Regions from separate parts of the Siphonobacter sp. BAB-5385 genome, predicted to be linked through region 3. Evidence: riboswitches for the same ligand, from Rfam matches in the RefSeq annotation. Region 3 holds a riboswitch; each other region holds the start of a gene.
The links. A riboswitch is a leader RNA that binds a small molecule or an ion and turns the genes downstream of it on or off. The one in region 3 is predicted to bind cobalamin.
Positions count from the first base shown of each region.

Region 1: linked by a shared signal. The riboswitch ahead of BWI93_RS23125 (cobyrinate a,c-diamide synthase) and the one ahead of BWI93_RS06890 (TonB-dependent siderophore receptor) in region 3 are both predicted to bind cobalamin.
Region 2: linked by a shared signal. The riboswitch ahead of metE (5-methyltetrahydropteroyltriglutamate--homocysteine S-methyltransferase) and the one ahead of BWI93_RS06890 (TonB-dependent siderophore receptor) in region 3 are both predicted to bind cobalamin.

Region 1 covers NZ_NMPS01000220.1:72,490-78,976, reverse strand. The annotation lists gene BWI93_RS28345 (alpha-L-rhamnosidase N-terminal domain-containing protein) at 1-326, shown strand, start outside; gene BWI93_RS23140 (alpha-L-rhamnosidase C-terminal domain-containing protein) at 323-1,927, shown strand; gene BWI93_RS29810 (sugar phosphate isomerase/epimerase family protein) at 1,997-2,506, opposite strand; gene BWI93_RS29805 (hypothetical protein) at 2,416-2,850, opposite strand; gene BWI93_RS23130 (Hsp20/alpha crystallin family protein) at 3,129-3,572, opposite strand; cobalamin riboswitch at 3,822-4,098, shown strand; gene BWI93_RS23125 (cobyrinate a,c-diamide synthase) at 4,204-5,538, shown strand; gene BWI93_RS29140 (cobaltochelatase subunit CobN) at 5,531-6,487, shown strand, end outside.
Region 2 covers NZ_NMPS01000206.1:6,277-12,763, reverse strand. The annotation lists gene BWI93_RS20320 (VRR-NUC domain-containing protein) at 1-1,078, opposite strand, end outside; gene BWI93_RS20315 (cysteine-rich CWC family protein) at 1,182-1,388, opposite strand; gene BWI93_RS20310 (acyl-CoA thioesterase) at 1,550-1,936, opposite strand; gene metE (5-methyltetrahydropteroyltriglutamate--homocysteine S-methyltransferase) at 2,056-4,365, opposite strand; cobalamin riboswitch at 4,596-4,811, opposite strand; gene pgk (phosphoglycerate kinase) at 5,074-6,261, shown strand; gene BWI93_RS20295 (PolC-type DNA polymerase III) at 6,333-6,487, opposite strand, start outside.
Region 3 covers NZ_NMPS01000070.1:145,914-152,400, reverse strand. The annotation lists gene cobT (nicotinate-nucleotide--dimethylbenzimidazole phosphoribosyltransferase) at 1-515, opposite strand, end outside; gene BWI93_RS06890 (TonB-dependent siderophore receptor) at 706-2,685, opposite strand; cobalamin riboswitch at 2,725-3,002, opposite strand; gene BWI93_RS06885 (gluconate 2-dehydrogenase subunit 3 family protein) at 3,329-3,940, opposite strand; gene BWI93_RS06880 (four helix bundle protein) at 3,990-4,439, opposite strand; gene BWI93_RS06875 (GMC oxidoreductase) at 4,474-6,219, opposite strand; gene BWI93_RS06870 (DUF3050 domain-containing protein) at 6,442-6,487, opposite strand, start outside.

The DNA of each region.
Region 1 (6,487 bases), on a different contig from region 3:
AACTGGTCAACACCGATACCAGCTGGCGGTGCCTGCGTAATCCGGCCTATACGCCCTGGCAAAAACCCGTTTACGGCTATTACGTGGCCGGTCCGGGCGATAACCTGAATGCCCAGCCCTACCCCTGGGGCTGGCAGCAACCCTCCTTTAACGACCAGGCCTGGGTACCCGCCCGACAGGGTATGCCGGCGGCGACCAAGGGCCACCGCGACTATCCAAACCGCCTGCTGGTACCGAGTCCGATTCCACCCATGGAAATGGCTACTGAACGGCTGGCCCGCATCCGGCTTTCCGAAGGAATGGAGAAACCCGCATCCGGTTTTTGAAAGGAACCAGGTCCCTGACCATTCCCGCTCATTCGAAGGTGCGGCTGCTACTCGACAATGAACAGCTAACGACGGGCTATCTGTCACTTCAATTCAGTCGCGGAAAAGACGCGGAAATTCGAATTGGTTACAGCGAAGCCTTATACAGTGATTCACTGACGCACGCCAAAGGCCATCGCGATCAGATGGAAGGAAAGTTTTTTGTTGGATACGAAGATCGGATTCAGGCTGACGGCGGTTCAAATCGTGACTTTACCTCACTGTGGTGGCGAACGTATCGTTACCTCAATTTGCTCGTTACGACGGCCGACGAACCGCTCGTACTAGAAGATTTATTTGGAACGTCTTCGCGGTATCCTTTAAAACAGGAGACGACTTTTTCGGTACCGGAGCGTAAAGATTTGCAGCAAATGCTCGACATCGGCTGGCGTACGGCCCGGCTGTGTGCCAACGAAACGTACATGGATTGTCCGTACTACGAACAGTTGCAGTATTTCGGCGATACCCGCATCCAGGCCTTGATTACCCTCTACAACACCCGCGACCCGTGGCTGGTGAAAAATGCCCTGGAGCAGGGTCGGCAGTCGATGGTAGCCGATGGACTGACCATGAGCCGATACCCTTCTAATCTGCACCAGTTTATTTCTTCGTTTTCACTGCTTTGGATTGGCATGGGCTATGATTACTATCGCTACCGGGACGATGCGAATTATCTGAAAACGTTGCTTCCCGCCCACCGGCAGATTTTATCCTGGTACGAACAATGGCTCAAGCCCGATTACAGTTTAGGCTACGTCCCGAACTGGTTTTTTGCCGACTGGGCAAACAGCTTCGATTACGGCGAACCGCCCCGCGAAAAAGACGGTGATTCAGCTTTTCAGGATTTGCTGTACCTGATGTCCCTGCAAATGGCCGCTGAACTCGAACAAAACCTGGGCCTGCCCGCTTTGGCTCAGCATTACCAGACGCTACAAACGAACCTGAAGAAAGCCATTTATCAGCATTACTGGAACCCGGGAAAAGGGCTACTAGCGGATACAAAAACGCAGCGTTCGTATTCCCAGCACGTCAATGCTCTGGCGGTACTCGCGGGTGTGGTTGAAGCAGATCAGGCCAAGCAGGTGATGCAAACGGTACTTTCGGATCGCAGTTTGACGCAAACCACCATTTACTTTCGCTACTACGTGAATCAGGCCCTGAGCAAAGCCGGACTGGGTGATCTTCTGTTGAATCATCTGCAACTCTGGCAGGATCAGATGGGACTGGGCCTGACGACCTGGGCCGAAATGCCCGAACCGTCCCGGTCGGACTGCCACGCCTGGGGTTCGAGTCCGAATATCGAGTTTTACCGCATCGTACTCGGCATTGATTCCGAGGCGGCAGGTTTTAAGAAAATAAGGATTGCTCCGGCCTTAGGTACCCTGAAAGAAGCTTCGGGGAGTATGCCCCACCCCGCAGGGACGATCAAAACGCAGTATACCTTAAACGCACAAGGCAAGTTAACCGCCCGCATCACCCTTCCTCCGGCGACGAGTGGCACTTTCTACTGGAAGGGCAAAGTCTATCCCCTTCAGGAAGGATCTCAGGTACTTGAGTTATAAGGTATTTAGACAAAAAGCCCCCACTTAAAAGCTGATTTTTAAGCGGGGGGCTTTTCTATCAAGGCATTTTTATTCTTTTAATCCTTTCAGGTACGCAATGCTTTGAGGCACCTGCTGAGCGATACTCGGACTTTCATCCTCAATAAAGTAATGGCGAATGCCCAGCCGCTTGGCCTCTCTAATAACGCCGGGAATGTCGATCTGTCCTGTTCCTAAGGCTACGTCGTTTTCCAGCGGGGTTGATCCCGTAAAGTCTCCTTTTACTCCTTTCTTAAGGTCTTTCAGGTGAATCAACTGAAACCGTTTGCCGTATTTTTTGAGCAAAGCCACGGGGTCGGCCCCGCCGTGTTGAGCCCATAGAACATCCAGCTCAAAGGAAACATCCGACGGATTGGTGTTTTTGACGAGGTAATCAAACAACGTTCCCTGTACGTAAGGGCTAAACTCGTAGCCGTGGTTGTGGTAACAGAAAGTTAAACCCGCAGCTTTCAGTACTTTGCCCGCTTTGTTAAAATCTTCGACGGCTTTTTTCGCATGATCGATGTTGAATGCTCCCTGATGCGGAATCCAGGCGACCATAACGTACCGGGAGCCAGGGCTTTTGCCTGTTTGATAACACTCTGAGGGTCACTCACCAGCTCCTCGTACGAAGCTCCTGTGGCGGGTATGGTAAGCTTCCGCTTCTGAAGCATCTGCTTGTACGCTTCCGGAGTCAGACCTTTCGGCGTATTTCCCTCGATTTCCGTAATGCCCAGCGAGGCAATCAGATCCAGCGTTTTCTCCACGTCTTTCGCAAATTCATTGCGATACGTATACGCCTGAACCCCAATAGGAAAAGTGTATAAAGGTTTATTACTTTGGGCAAAGGTGACTTCCAGCCCCAGCAGAGCCATCAGAAGTGTGCGGACAAAGAATACTTTCATAGAAAGATTTAGATAAGATTTGTATTCAAAGATACACTCCTTGTGGATCGAGTGGTTTTCGTTCTAGCAGGAAAGTTCGTTGCTGGTTTGTCTGCTTCGGGAGTAATCCTTTTGTATCTAGGAACTGTCGCAAAGCTTTGCCTTGTAGAACGCATTGACAAGCGTCACAGACGCTCGTCAAACCACAATTAAAAAGGCTTCCTACCCCCTCAATAGCCCCTTATACACAAAAGGACTGCTTCTAAAGCAGTCCTTTCAAAAGTGAAGTATCGCAGTAATTACTGAATACTAATCAACCGGGGAGTTTTCTGTTTTACCTCTTCCCGTTTAGGAATGGTCAGATGCAGCAGTCCATTTTCGTAGCGGGCCTGGATGCCTTCTTCATTGACGACATCTTTCGGCAGAACAAAGGTCCGCTCAAAAGACTGGTAGCTAAACTCCCGGCGGGAGTAGTGTTCTTCTTTTTTGTCTTCCGTTACCGATTGCTTTTGAGAGGAAATCTTCAGCGTATTTCCGTCAAGCTGGATGTGAAAATCTTCTTTTCTCATCCCCGGAGAAGCCATTTCGACTTCAAACGCATCGGCGGTTTCGCGAATATTCACCGCCGGAACGGTCGTACCCGTCGATGAAAAATGCGATTGATTCCAATTGAAAAGGTCGCGACCTAGGAAATCATCAAAAAAGCTGGGGAAGCTGGGAAACAGCTCATCCTTTTTTCTCATGAGTGACATAGTTACCTCCTTTTTAAAAGTTGATCAAACGAATGTAATGAAGACATTTCTTCATCACTTCCGCTCTTTTAAACGGGCATGCCAAAATTGTTTTTCTTACCTTTTGTCAGCGAAAACTGTCAAATTTTCACTAGGTAATCTTTCCTTTTGACAGTTAACGGATTCAATAATCTTACTACTATCCCAACCATTGGGGACGAATCCCAGGGTTTATCCTACTGAAAGGCAAGCAAAGCAACGTATCTTCGTCCCCGAAAAGGTTCTGCTTAACCGCGGATGAATAGGGAATCGTGCGGACCGCCGATGCGGTTTAAATCACGAGCTGTCGTGCAACTGTATGTTTTTCAGTTTTCAGCTTACTGTTTTCAGTTTTCAGGAGTAAAATACTTCACTAATCAACTGTAAACGGAAAACCGACTACTGTAAACTTTCTTTAGAGAAGCCACTGTACCTCGCGTATGGGAAGGCCTTGGGAAGGAAACGAGCCAGGAGACCTGCCTTTTTGTATCGGTTACACGCTTTCACGGACTAAGGCGGAAATCAGAAGTAGGTTTGCCGGAGGGGTGTACACGTCTCCGATTCTTCTTTTTTGTCTTTTTCAGGAAGGCCAGCTTATTCTTTCATGGCCAGTCATTTTCTCATTGCGGCTCCGCACAGTGGTTCGGGTAAGACGACGCTTACGCTGGGTCTGTTGCGGGCTTTGCGACACCGGGGCCTAACGGTTCAGCCCTTCAAGTGCGGGCCCGACTACATTGATAGTCAGCACCATCGTACGGCCGCCGGACGAGCCAGTATCAATCTGGATCTGTTTATGGCCTCCCCCGAACACCTGAAAACGCTTTATCAAACGTACCGTTCCGGAGCGGATGTGGCCGTTACCGAAGGTGTGATGGGCCTGTTCGACGGAGCCGACCGGATGCAGGCAAGTACGGCCTCGCTGGCCGAATGCCTGGGTATACCCATCATCCTGGTGGTACAGGCCAAGGCAATGGCGTACTCGGCAGCACCACTCCTGTACGGCTTCAGGCATTTTTACGCGGGCATACAAATCGCCGGCGTCCTTTTCAATGGTGTACAGACGGCCTCGCATTTCCGTTTTCTGGAAGAAGCCTGTCAGGATGTAGGGTTGCCCTGTCTGGGCTATTTCCCTACCCATCCCGATTTTACCATTCCATCGCGTCACCTCGGGTTACGTACGTCTTCGGAGATCGACTACGAGCGAATCATCGAAGCCATCGCCCGGAAGATTCCGCAGACCATTAACCTGGATCGGCTCTTAGCCCTTACTAAAACCAATGAAGAGGCTCCCCTAGCTCAAGCCTTGTCCCATCGTACGGCCTGTAAGGTGACTATCGCCCGGGATGAAGCGTTTTCATTTCAGTATCACCAAAATCTAGCGGTGCTGGAAGCCCTGGCGGAAGTACAGTACGTAAGTCCGCTACGGGATAGCGAGCTGCCCGAAACGCATCTCTTGTACCTGCCCGGTGGCTACCCTGAATTGCACGCTCAGGCCCTGAGTGCCAATACGTCCTTTCGGGAAAGCGTGCGAGCGTATTGCCAGAACGGCGGATACGCCTACGCGGAATGTGGCGGGTTGATGTACCTGGGCCGGCAGTTAACCGATGCGGAAGGTCACAGCTATCCGATGGCGGGGGTGTTTCCCTTTTCAACGAGTCTGCAACACGCGAAGCTGACCCTGGGTTATCGACAAATTCACTTTCAAAATACCTTACTGAAAGGTCACGAGTTTCATTACTCTACCTTACAGGAAGCGGAAGAGTTTGCTTCCCTGGCTCCGGTCCGCAATGCCCGGGGTCTGGAAGTCGGGACTAAAATCTACCGCGTACAAAATACCCTGGCTTCGTACGTACACTTATACTGGGGCGATGGCCCAACGTGGCTGACGGATCTGCTTCGTACGCTTTCTACTTCCCTTTCCACGCATCAACATGGCTGAAATCAAACGGCAACGGGTCATGCGACCCGACGGAAAAGCCATTAATCTGGTCCAGCGGCGGGGACATTTGTCCTACTGCTATAATGCCTGCTGCTGCGGGCGAACCGACCGCGGGTACGCCCCGGTACTGGTTGACGTCTACAAAAACGAATGGCTCCGCCGAAAAATGCGGAATCAGGTTCACTTGACCAAAGGCGGCTGCCTGGGCCCCTGCACGCTGGCGAACGTGGCTACGTTGCTTTTCGACGGGCATTCGGTCTGGTTTCATTCGGTCAATAGCGAATGGCACATCAAAGCCATTTTCGATTACATTGATCGCATGCTGGCCGCCGACTGCTTCCTGAGTCCGCCCGCCGAACTGGCCGAATTTGTCTTTCAGTATTACACCTGGAAAGGCTCGGAAACCGCTACCCTACGCGGAGAAACGCCCTCGCCCACCGATGGAATCGTGTTTCTGACGCACGCCGATACGGATTTGCTGACCCTCAGCCGGATCAGTTTACCCGACGATTTTCCCAAAGTACTGGGCCTGAGTTTACTGGCGATCAAGACCGAGGCTCACATGGCTCAGTTGCTGGAGCGGGAGATTGGAGCGGCTCAGGTGATTATTCTGCGAATTCACGGACGGCCCAGTAGCGTACCGGGTTTTCATGAACTGGTGAAGCGGGCCCAGCAGAATCAGCAGCATTTGATTGTCATCAGCGGTACGGGCGAACTAAACCCCGAATTTGCGGCGGTTTCTACGGTATCTCCAGCCATTCAGCAGGATGCCTTGTCCTACGTGCAGGCGGGCGGAGCGGGGAATTTTACGTCGCTGCTGTACTACCTTTCCGATCACCTGTTGCTGACGGGGTACGGAGCCGACCTGCCCCAGACGCTGCCCGAACACGGCCTTTACCATCCCGACTTACCCGAAAATGCGGAACTGAGCGACTGGCAAAAACATTAC
Region 2 (6,487 bases), on a different contig from region 3:
CAGTCTCGGATTTGAGTAACCACTCCGTCGTCGACTTTCGGGCTCTTTTCTTCTGCCCCTGAGCCGTCTGCTGATTCTGAAAATCGATAGCAAAAAACTGCTCTTCAGCATTATACGGGTTAATCATTATTTCTTCCACCAGAGCCGTAGCGGCTTCCGTATCCTTCAGCTTCAGGAGTAAGCGGACCTGTCGTTCACGGGAAGGCGGTACGTTTGTCAGTCGAAAAAGTACCAGTGCTTCTTCCAGCTTTTTCTGCCGCTCCATATACCCCCCCAGCTTCAGAATCAGCCGATCGAGGGAGGGCTGGGCAATTTCTGCCAACGGTGTATGGTTTTCATACCAGTCAAGAAACCAGATATTAATGGCCAGCGGATCGGTTTCGGCGGCTTTCATCAACTGAAAATCTTCTGCTGCCAGCGATACTTTCAGGCGATCTTCAACTTCCTGGCGAGTAGTGAAGTGCGGTACAAACCGGTCCTCATCAAAACGTTCGAAACGAAGATGTCCCAGATCCCGTACTACAAACTCACTCATATCGGCGTGTCGATTACCGAAAAAGAGGAACTTGAACAACATGGTCTGGGCCTCGTAATTGACTTTCACAACGGGTTCGCTTTCCCCAATCAGTACGCATACATCGTCGAAAGGAGCAGCTTCCAGTAACCAGTCGCTGAGTTCTTCTTTCTTCAGACTGGCTTTACCTTTAGTATCGAGTGAGAGCTGTTTGGCAAAACTGAGGACTTCCGTTTTGTTGAAAATGTCGAGTACCTCCCCCGCCCGATTCTGATGGTACGCTGACAGCGGAGCCACAAACCCCTTGCGTTCCAGTTCGAGCAGGGCTTCGCCCCAGTATTCAATTTCCGGATAATTAAGCTTACGAACGCGGAAGAAAGCTACCCTTCGGTTGGTAAACCGAATAAACAGACACTGAGCATCTTCGCTGAGATGATCAAAGTCGTGCAGAAATTCCCGTTCGTCATCGGTAAGCAATTCCAGGTAAAAACGACGAACGAATTCAATTAAATAGCGAAAGTACTCAAGGTAATATTTAGGAGGCAGTTCCAGGCGTTCGGACATAGCAAGAGCTTCGTGGCTTAGAACTAGGATAATGCTTTTTTTGGGGAAAAAGTTTGATTTTCAGCCTGTGGATTGATTGGATCCAACATTACTGAAACGATTACTACCGCTGCGTTTCCTGCCGCAACTCCTCCAGACAGTGCATACACAAACAGCTTCCGTCATACTCCATCACTGAAATGTCACGAATGTATTGCATTTCATTTGGCGTCAGGGCTACGTTCATGCAATCACATTTCAGACTGGCGTTGAGCTTACAGGTGAACAACCGTCCGCAACGCGGGCAACCTTCGATGGCGTGTTTAGACATAGGGAGTTGGTAGTTTTCGGTTTACCGTTTTCAGTTTGAGGCGTTTGCGAACTTTAGTAACGCTCTGGTGAAAGCCCGCTTCCAGAACAGTGAAATTCTGCGTGTAGTTGCATACCCCTAATTATTCACTCCACTGAAAACAGTAAACCGAAAACTGTAAACTAATCCAGAATTCTCACCGGCTTCTTATCCGCGTCAATCGCTACGAATGTAAACGTGCCGTGGATGGCGAGTTCGCGGCCTTCGGCGTACATGCTTTCGACAAAAATCTCCACGCTTACCCGCATACTCGTGTTTCCGACGTGTACGACATTGCCAATCAGCTCCACCAGCATTCCCGCCTGAATAGCCTGACGGAAATCAATGCGGTCGCTCGATACCGTCACCATCGGTTTTCGGGCCAGTCGCGTCGCCGTGATGAAGGCAATTTCATCCATCCACTGCATCGCCATACCCCCGTACAGCGTATCATAATGGTTGGTCGTATTCGGAAAAACAGCTTTAAATACGCGGGTTTCTGCCGCTTTGATTTTTTCTTCTAAAGACATGAGAAATGGGTTTTGAGTTTAGGGTTTAGAGTTTAGGGTTCTGAATCGAATCATGGGCTTATCCGTTATACGCTACGGTCCACGCAACTCAAAACACTAAACTCTAAACCACAAAACCTCTAAACGCTTATCGTCTGCTGGAGCTGCCGGGCGGCGGCTACCATGTTTCGTAAGGCCTGATCGGTTTCGGCCCAACGGCGGGTTTTCAGGCCGCAGTCGGGATTGACCCACAAGTTACGAGCCGGAATCGTACGAAGTGCTTTTTCCAGCAAATGTGCCATTTCTTCCACGCTCGGTACACGCGGTGAGTGAATGTCGTACACGCCGGGTCCGATCTCATTGGGGTACTGAAAGTCCGAGAACGCTTCCAGCAATTCCATCTGCGAACGGGACGTTTCGATGGTAATCACGTCGGCATCCATCCGGGCAATGGCCTCCATGATGTCGTTGAATTCCGAGTAACACATATGCGTGTGAATCTGCGTTTGATCCGCTACGCCCGCAGCACTTAGCCGGAACGCGTCCACGGCCCAGGTCAGGTACGTCGCCCAGTCCGCCCGCCGCAGGGGCAATCCTTCGCGAATGGCGGGTTCGTCAATCTGAATGATCCGGATGCCTGCTTGTTCCAGTTCCTGTACCTCATCCCGAATCGCTAAGGCAATCTGGAAGGCCGTATCCTTACGTGGCTGATCATCCCGGACAAAGGACCATTGCAGGATCGTGACCGGACCCGTCAACATCCCTTTCATATATTTCTCGGTTTTCGATTGAGCGAAGGTCGTCCAGCGTACCGTCATGGCTTCGGGACGTTCTACGTCACCGTAAATAATCGGTGGCTTCACGCAACGACTGCCGTAACTCTGTACCCAGCCGTTTTGGGTGAATACGTAGCCCGTCAGTTGCTCACCGAAGTACTCCACCATGTCGTTACGCTCGAACTCGCCGTGTACCAGCACGTCCAGCCCTACTTCCTCCTGCCAGCGAATGGACCTTTCGATTTCGGTTTCTACAAACGCTTCGTATTCAGCCTGGCTTACTTCGCCTTTCTTATACTTCGCTCGCCATTGCCGCACCTCGTCGGTTTGGGGAAAGGAACCAATGGTAGTCGTGGGGAAGAGTGGTAATTGCAGACTTTCTCCCTGAATTTGCTGACGAATAGCAAAGGTACTATACCGCTCAAAATCATCCGTTTGCACGGCCTGTACCCGCGTTTTAACGGCAGTTTTGTGAATCAGCGGACTCGTCCGGCGACTTTCCAGAGCCACCTGATTTTCCAGCAGTAATCCCTGAGCTTCTCCCTTGGCCAGACGTCCCAGCGTCACTACTTCACCGAGTTTCTGCTTGGCAAAGGCCATCCAGTTTTTGATTTCCGGCGTCAGTACGGCGTCGTTTTTCTCTAGATCCAGGTCATACGGCACGTGCAGCAGGGAGCAGGACGGAGCAATCCAGACGCGATCTTTACCCAGTACGTCCACCGCTCGCTGAATGAACGTCAACGATTGCGTAAAGTCATTTTTCCAGACGTTTCGTCCATCTACTACGCCCAGCGAAAGGATTCGTTGCGAAGTGACAAAACTGGTATCGGCCAGCATGGCTTCCAGTTGTTCGTTGCCCCGTACCAAATCCACGTGCAAAGCCGCTACGGGCAGTTGCAGGGTCAGAGCCAGGTTGGGCTGTATGCTTTCAAAATACGTGGCAACCAGCAAGGACAGCTGAGGTACTGCCCGAGCCAGGTATTCGTAGGCCTGTTGAAAAGCGATTTGCTCATTCTCGGATAAGTCCAGCGTCAGGCAGGGTTCGTCGAGCTGTACCCAGGTCGTACCTCGGGTAGCCAGTTCGCGTAGTACGTCGGCGTACACGGGCAACAAGGGTTCGAGCAGATCAATGCGATGGAAACCCGCTTCTTTTTCTTTGCCCAGCAACAGAAACGATACGGGGCCAAGCAGGACGGGCTTCGTCAGAATACCCATTTGCTTGGCATCCTCAAAGTCGTGAATGATTTTGTCGGAATACCGTTTAAACTGCTGATTTTTCAGAAATTCCGGAACGATGTAATGGTAATTAGTATCAAACCATTTCGTCATTTCCATCGCCTTGATGTCCAGCCCATTCTGCTGAATACCCCGGGCCATAGCGAAGTAGATTTCCAGCTCGCGATTACTCTTGCCGTCAATCAGCGACTGGTAACGCTCGGGTACCGCTCCTACCATCAGGGCCGTATCCAGTACCTGATCGTAAAATGAAAAGTCGTTGGAAGGAATCCACTGGATACCCGCTTCCTGTTGCGTTTGCCAGTTTTGCCGACGGACCTGCCGTCCGGCCCAGAGGAGTTCGTCTTTGGAGATTTTTCCGGCCCAGAATTGTTCGCTGGCCCATTTCAGTTCGCGTTTGCTGCCCACACGGGGGTAGCCCAGGTTGTGCGTAACCATGTTGTTTGTGTTAAAAAAGGGTTTGAAAAAACGCCTCTGAAACACCCAACCCGCCAAAAAAGGTGAATTGTTACGAATGCTTAGGCATACGATCTCCGGCTCACGTTCGTCGCTGAACGTCAGAAGAAGAATACACGTTTTCGACCCCGCTCTGAGCATCAGAACCGGGCGAAGAAACGCCTACAACATTTGTAAAATCAATGCGTGCATCAGGCCTTAGTCGTGAAGGCATGACCATTGAGAAGGTTGGCAAGTCTCCTGGCTTGTACCATGCTGGCCCCCCTTCTCATTCCTCGCGGAACAATGGGAAATTTGGGTAGCACGTGTTTCGCTGCGGCGAAACGGGTACTTACAGTAGCACGTCTGCTCGTGATTTACACACGATTCCTTTTTCATTCCTTGGGGAGCGAAGACCTCCCCACGAAACCAACCATCCGATTGACGGGCATTACAAAGAACGCCGCAAATATAGAGCATAGTTTTTTTAAATACGGAAGCAGAATCTTTTTTAGAAACGACAACGGCCCGCGTACCCAGACTTGCAGCGTATATCTTTTTAGCAAACTTTTAAGAGGTTTCGCTTAAAAACTCGTCAGGTTTAGGGAAGTTTGGCCGAATTTCTAAATTTGTTCCGTTCTTGACTAACGCTTCAGAACTTTGTTACCGCGTGGTCTTACCATTACTCATTTAAACTTCTGATTCTATCTGATGAAGACGCTGAACCAGTACAATTTCGCCGGAAAAAAGGCACTTGTCCGCGTAGATTTCAATGTCCCTTTGAATGACCGCTATGAAATTACTGACGATACCCGCATCAAAGCTACGATCCCCACGATTCAGAAAATTCTGAACGACGGTGGTTCGGTAATCCTGATGTCGCACCTGGGTCGTCCGAAAGATGGTCCTACCGAAAAATATTCGCTCAAACACCTGGTTAATGCCCTGTCGCTGATTTTCAACCGTCCGGTAAAATTTGCCGATGATGCCATTGGTCAGCAGGCTGTAGATCAGGCCGCTAACTTACAGCCCGGTGAAATCCTGCTGCTGGAAAACCTCCGTTTCTACAAAGAAGAAGAAAAAGGAGATGTAGCTTTTGCCGAGAAATTGTCTCGCCTGGGTGATGTTTGGGTAAACGATGCTTTTGGTACAGCTCACCGGGCCCACGCGTCAACGGCGGTAATCGGTCAGTTCTTTACTGACAAAGTAAGCGGTTACGTCATGCAAGCCGAACTTGACAACGCTCAACGGATTCTGGATAATGTAGAGCGTCCGTACACGGCGATCATGGGTGGAGCGAAAATCTCCGATAAAATTCTGGTGATCGAACGCCTGCTGGATAAAGTGGATACGCTGATTCTGGGTGGCGGTATGACCTACACCTTCACGAAAGCCTTGGGTGGACAAATCGGAAATTCCATCCACGAAGACGACAAAATGGAGCTGGCTCTGGAGCTGATTGAAAAAGCGAAAGAAAAAGGTGTAAACCTGCTGATGCCGCTGGATACGGTGATTGCCGATAAGTTTTCCAACGACGCCACCAAAACGACGGTTCCCGCCGGTCAAATTCCCGAGGGCTGGGAAGGTCTGGACATTGGACACCAGTCGATCGTAGTATTCAAAGAAGCCATCCTGAATTCGAAGACGATTCTCTGGAACGGCCCCATGGGCGTATTTGAATTCCCGAACTTTGCTGTAGGTACCAACGCCATTGCGGAGTACGTAGTAACGGCAACCGAAGAAAACGGAGCCTTCTCACTCATCGGTGGTGGTGATTCCGCTTCTGCGGTAAACAATGCCGGATACGGTGACCGCGTAAGCTACGTATCGACGGGTGGTGGAGCTCTGCTCGAATACATGGAAGGCAAAACGCTTCCCGGTGTAGCCGCTCTGGATTAATTTCCTGAAGCTATACCCAAACGACAAAGAGCCGATCCCGTGGGATCGGCTCTTTGTCGTTTATTGCTTGCTTACTCGGCCAGCTTAAACTTTTTCGCCAGAGCAAACACTTCTTTGAACGATTTCGTAGTCAGCTGAGCGTCTTCGAGGGCATTGTGAAATTCGGCGTCTTCCCGTTCCAGTCCAAAATAACCCGCAATGGCTTTCAGACTTAGCGACTTGGGTA
Region 3 (6,487 bases):
AGCATACTCGCCGAGGAAGTATTTCCGATTCCCATTTCCCCAAATCCGACGACATTACAGCCCGTTTGCTGTAAGCTCTGTACCAGTTCCGCTCCTTTGGCCAGACAGAATTCCAGCTGTTCAACCGTCAGGGCGGGACCGTGTAGAAAACTAGCCGTTCCGTAGCCCGCTTTCGCAGCGATTAAAGAAGAATGCTCCGGAAAAGCAGCGTTCACGCCCGCATCTACGACGCGTAAATCCAGACCATTTTCCCGGCAAAAAACGTTGATGGCCGCTCCACCCCCTAAAAAATTAAGGACCATCTGATACGTCACTTCCGCTGGGTATGCACTCACGCCTTCCGCCGCAATCCCGTGATCAGCGGCAAATACCAGGATCGTCGGATTGTTCAACGCAGGAGTCTCCGTTTGCTGAATCAGACCGATCCGTAGGGCCAGCGTTTCGAGTTGACCCAGGGCTCCCAGCGGTTTGGTTTTTAGATCAATCTTTCGACGAAGCGTTTCTTTTAAAGTCATCGGGGGTGTTTTGGTTTAAGGTTTGAATGGTTTGATAGGTGGTTTAAGGGCTGTTTGAAGTAGACACATTCGCTAAAGCCTCCACTCAAACGCTTGCTATTGAGCTGTACTAAAAACCCCAACGGGGTTCAATTTGCTTAGCCCGAGGTTGCACCCCGGGCCAGACCCTTCAGCTTACGTAGTTCTCGTATTAAAACTGTAATCGCACGCCCGCCGTAAAGTTTCGGCCCCGGGTATTGTATCCGTAAATGTCAAAATACTGCATATCAAACAGATTACGGACATCGCCGTATACGCGTAGGAAAGTATTGATCTGGTAGTCGGCGTAAACGTCCAGAGTGGTGTAAGGTTTCAGCTCGACAAGCTCCGTTTGGTAGGTTTCACCGTTGTAGAATCGATCTGCACGTTTCCCTAAAGAGCGTACTGTAGCGGAAGCAAATACTTTCGGGGTAATCTGATAACCCAGCGTCGCATTGACCAAAATCTTTGGGCGACGGAATAGATTATTAAACGTCGTATCGCGTCCATTCACGGGCTGCGTAACCTGCCCGGTCACGTAAGTCGCATTCGCCGTCAGCGACCAGCCGTTTGACAGGTAAGAGCCTTCGAGTTCGAACCCATGATCTTTTTGCTGATTGTAATTCACATACCGGCCATACGGAGGCTGACTGAGTGACTGGAAATCGATCACTTGTTTAATTAATCGATCAAAGTACAGTACCCGTATATTGGACTTTTTGTCTTTGTTAAACCATTGTACCCCCAGCTCCAGCGAACGACTGGTTTCCGGTTTCAGGCTTTTGTTGCCATATTCCGAATACAACTGATACAACGTAGGCGTTCGGAAGCCACTGGAGAGATTGACAAAGGCTTTGTATCGATCCTTGAACAGATACGAAGGATTGACCGAATACGTAACATTGCTTCCGTACAACGAATGGTGATTATACCGGCCACCCAATTCCAGAGCAAGGTTGGTTCGACTACGTAACAGAGCGGTTACGTAGGCACTTATCAACTGCGTATGAGCCGTATCTTTTTGAATGGGTGGGCCGTATGGATTAGCCTGATAGGTATTTTGTGAACGAAGATCGGCTCCCGTGATGAGATCAAACCAGGGTCGTATATTCCAGGAATGGTAGAGTTCGGCGAAATGGGTATTCCCCTCAAAACTCGACTGATCCAGCTCGGATTTCCGGTCAAAGGTCGTAAACGCATAATTGGCCGTCAGCTTTCCGAGTTTGTGCGTATACTCAAAACCCGTACCGGCCATTTTCATGGTATTGGTATAGTCGTATTGAGTACTATCCTTGAAGGCTCCCCCGTCAAGTTCATTTCGGTACCAGGAATACATGCCCCGTACTTTCCAGAGCAACTTCGATCCCAATTGGATTCCGCCGTTGAACAAGGCGTTATCCTGCCAGAAACCGTCTTTGTCGAAGTTTTGATTGCCTTTGGCATCGTATGCCGCCGAAAACCCATCGGAACGTAACCGCGTGTACTGGGCGTTGAAGTATCCGGCTTTGGAAGAACCATTCAGGCCCACCGTACCCCGAAACGTACCATAACTCCCGCCCTGTACCGTAGCCGAAGCTCCTAACGGACGGTCGCCTTCCTTTCGGGTGAAAATGTTGATGACCCCCACCACGGCATCCGAGCCGTACAGAGTAGACTGGGCTCCTTTCAGAATTTCAATCCGTTCGATTTCGCCCACGGAAAGTAAGTTCAGATCGAAGGTGTTGTTGATACCGGAGGGATCGTAAATGGGTACGCCGTCGAGTAGAATCAAGGTATTGCCCTGGCCGGCTCCGCGTACGTATACGTCCTGATTGGTACCGAGAGGCCCCTGGGCACCAACTACCATGAAGCCAGCCTGACGCGAAAGCAATTCACCGACGGACTGCGTAGCGTATTTTTGCAGGACTGAATCCGGGAGTACAGTGACGACTTTTCCGGTCTGGGAGAGTTTCTGATCGGTACGGTTGGCCGTCACGGTGACGGGTTCCAGCTGGGTTTCCTGAGCCCAAACAGCGGTCGTAGCCAACAAACAGAGAAGGGTACTTTTGGTAAAAACGCTCATCGTTTTCTGAATAAAAGAGATGATGAGCAATCCGGTTACGCGAGGCGAAAGGCATAAACGATACGGACGGGCGTCAGAGCCACCCGCCAATAGTCTACCTTTCCTAAACGACTTTTCACCCGAAAGCTCGAAATGGATTTCGTTTCAGGCAGGTCTTCTGGCTCGTTTCATCCCAGACGCCTTCCCATACCGGAACGGATACAGTGGCGATTTGTCTGGAAACTTCAGTTTGCAGTTTTCGGTTGTCTGTTTTCAGTTAAATACGATTACCCATTAACTGAAAACGATAAACCGTAAACTGTAAACTGACCGAAACTTACAGCTACGGGGATAGCCCCGGATTTGCACCGGTGTTCCCTTTTAATCCGGTACCGGGAGGTACCGAAACCTAAAACGTCCGCAAAAGTAGGGAAAATAAAAATGCTGACCCGGTATTTCTCCGAATCAGCATTGGGGAATGAGATTGAGGTCTGATGGGGTTTCAGTGAAGTTTCAGGTTTAAATGGTTTTAGGTGTGAAGAGCGTTTGAGAGGGGTTTCAGTGGCTTGTAAGTACAGTGAAATGACCCTAGGCTATGAAGTTAATAACCTATTTCGCTCAACCTTGCACCCTACTTAAATTTCAAACTTCACTCAAACTTGAAACGCTATTCAAACCCCAACAAACTTTAAACTTTACTCAAACTTCACACCTTTTCAAACTTCAAACTCTCTTTTCAAACCTAAAACATTCCCTATTCATAACTCAAGCCATACTGCTTCAGCACCTCTTCGGGTACACCTTCCCAATTGTTGGGGGTGTTTCCTACGTAGCCGAGGTCGTCAAAGCCCATGCGGGTGGTGTAGAAACCGGTAAGCGTCATGTCACGCATTTTGTTGAAGAAAGCTACTCCCTGAGAGTACTGGGGCTTGGCCTGTTCAGGGTAGGCAATGTCATCGACGATTTCGATTTGCTGGGGCTTCGTCAGTTCTACGAACTTCTTGTTAAAGCGTTTGCGGCTTTCGCTGTCGAGCCAGGCCAGCCCACCCCGCAGGGGCGTCTGGTGTACGGGCTGGTCTTTCGCCATAAACTCGATGAACGCGGGTACGCCCGCCTGCGAGGCACTCCCTGACTTCTGATCGGCGGGAAGGATGATGTCGCAGAGGACCGTAATCGTTTTCAGCTCGTGCGGCGTAAAGAACTTTTCCGCCATGAGTTTGGCATCCCGAATGGCTTCGGATTTCTGCCGTCCACCGGGAATGGGTAGCGGTTTCTCAGGCGGTGCCGCCACCAGGTCCGTCGAAGGAACCGTAGCCATGCCCAGCGACCCGAGTGCAATGGATTTAAGTGTATCGCGACGTTTCATGCGTATCAGTTTTCAGTTGCCTGTTTTCGGTTTTCAGTAATTAGTACGTCTACTCCGTCCAGCCCTGATAATCCAACGCTGGTTCCTGTAATTGATTTTTGTCAGTAGAGCCTTTGTATTTACTTCCTCTGATTTCCGTTTTTGACAGATAGGAAATAAATCCAGCGATCATTTTCCCTAGCTCATCGGCATCTGCGTACACTTTTTCAAAGATCTCTGTTGAAATGTACTGACGATCTAATGCTCGGTATAACTGAGATTTGACTTCCGTTAACGAACCTTTGGCGATTCCCAGAAACTGGATAAACTCACCTTTGCTCCCTCGTCCAAAACCCTCAGCAATATTGTCCATGACCGAATCTGCCGAACGCCTGATCTGTCTTCGATGGTCAAAGTCCATGCCAAAGGGACCCGTCCCCGTTAATTCAAAAATCAATACAGAAAATACCCTAGCTTTTTGCCAGATTTTTAAATCCTCAAATCGCTGAACGGTAGCCATAACTGAAAACTGTAAACCGAAAACAGAAAACGCTTTATAAATTCTTCTGTTTCACCTGATCAATGATGTAGTCACTCGTTCGCATAGACATCGCCAGGATCGTCCAGGTTACGTTTTTGTCGCCCTGGGTAACGAACGGAGCGGCGTCTACGACGAACAGGTTCTTCACGTCGTGACCCTGCATGAACGAGTTCAGAGCGGATTTTTTGGGATCGCTGCCCATGCGGACCGTACCGATTTCGTGGATGATTTTGCCGGGAGCTTCCAGGCCATAGTTCTGTTCTTTCCCCGGTTTATTTCCTAACGCAATACCTCCCATTTCGTGGATCATTTCTTCAAACGTATCCTGCATGTGCTGGGCCTGCTTCACTTCGTTTTCCGACCATTTGTAGTGGAATCGCAGCGTAGGAATCCCGTATTTATCAACGTTATTCGGATCGATTTCGCAGTAGTTACTTTCCAAGGGAATCGGTTCACCGCGACCGGCCATACCCACGTACGCTCCGTAGAAACGGCGGGCATCTTCTTTCAAACGCGAACCGTAACCACCCGAAGGCAATGACTTTCCATCGGTATAGGCGTACTTGCCGTTCATGCCGTGAATCCCCATGCCGTAGCCGTACATGGGCATACCCATGCCGCCGCCGTATTCGATGTGGTAGCCCCGGGGGAAGTCCAGCTTTTTGTTATCCAGCCACCAGGGTGTGTATACGTGCATACCACCCACACCGTCTTCGTTGTACCGTTTCCGGTTCATCAGAGCCGGAATGAAGGCCGAACGGCTGGCTCCCGTCGAGTCATTCAGGTATTTACCGATGACCCCGCTGGAGTTAGCGAGTCCATTCGGGAAACGGGCTGATTTGGAGTTCAACAGCAATCGGGCTGATTCACAGGAACTAGCCGCCAGTACCACAATCTTTCCGCGTACCGTCCGCTCCTGTAAGGTAGCGGTATCCACGTACGAAACGCCCGTACACAATCCGGTTTTCTGATCGGTCAGTACTTCGCGAACCATCGCTCCGTTGATCAGCCGGGTATTACCCGTTTTGACCGCGGGTTTGCAAAGGCAGGACGAAGAAGAAAAGTCAGCGTATACCTGACAGGCCCGGCCACACTGCGAGCAGTAGAAACACTGACCGCGTTCGTCGTTAATTTTTTTTGTCAGAATCGATAGACGCGACGGAATAACCGGAATTCCCAGATTTTTTCCCGCCTTCTTAAGCATCAATTCGTGCAAACGCGGTTTGGGAGCCGGTAAGAAATGGCCGTCGGGTTCGTTGCGAAGCCCTTCTTTCGAACCGAAAATACCGATGAGTTTATCGACTTTATCGTAATACGGAGCGACATCGTCATACGTAATCGGCCAGTCATCCCCGATGCCCGTGAGCGTTCCGCGACGAAAATCGTCGGGACCGAAACGCAGCGAAATACGGCCCCAGTGGTTGGTACGGCCGCCGAGCATTCGGCTACGAAACCAGTGAAATTCGGTACCCGGTGCCGCTGAATACGGTTCGCCTTCCAATTGCCAGCCTCCCCAGGCGGCGTCGAAATCGCCGAAGGGACGTGTGGTACTGGCTCCGCGACGAGGGGACTCCCAGGGGAATTTTAATTGCGTAATGTACTTGGGATCAGCAGGATCGTAGTAACCTCCTGCTTCCAGTAAACAGACTTTGGCTCCGGCTTTCGATAACTGATAAGCCGCCATGCCGCCACCCGCACCCGAGCCAACGATGATGACATCGAATACTTCGGGCGTTTCCTGGATGTGGAAATTGCTCATAAGCAGTGCGTGAAGAAATAGGTATAGACTCGTTGTTGGTACTGAAACTTAAAGGTAAAGATTTGTACGCTTACTTCCAGAGAAGTCAGGCTTTGAAGCAAGTAGAATTTTTCCAAGAAGGTTTAGAATTCTTCGCCGGATAAAAAAGCTCACTTCATAGCCTTAGTTTTCTTTGGATGTATTGCTTTTAGAAACGCTGCAATTACTTAAAAATTTTACGAATTAGTTCTGATCGACGGGTTCTAAACGACTCGTGATGGAATTCCAT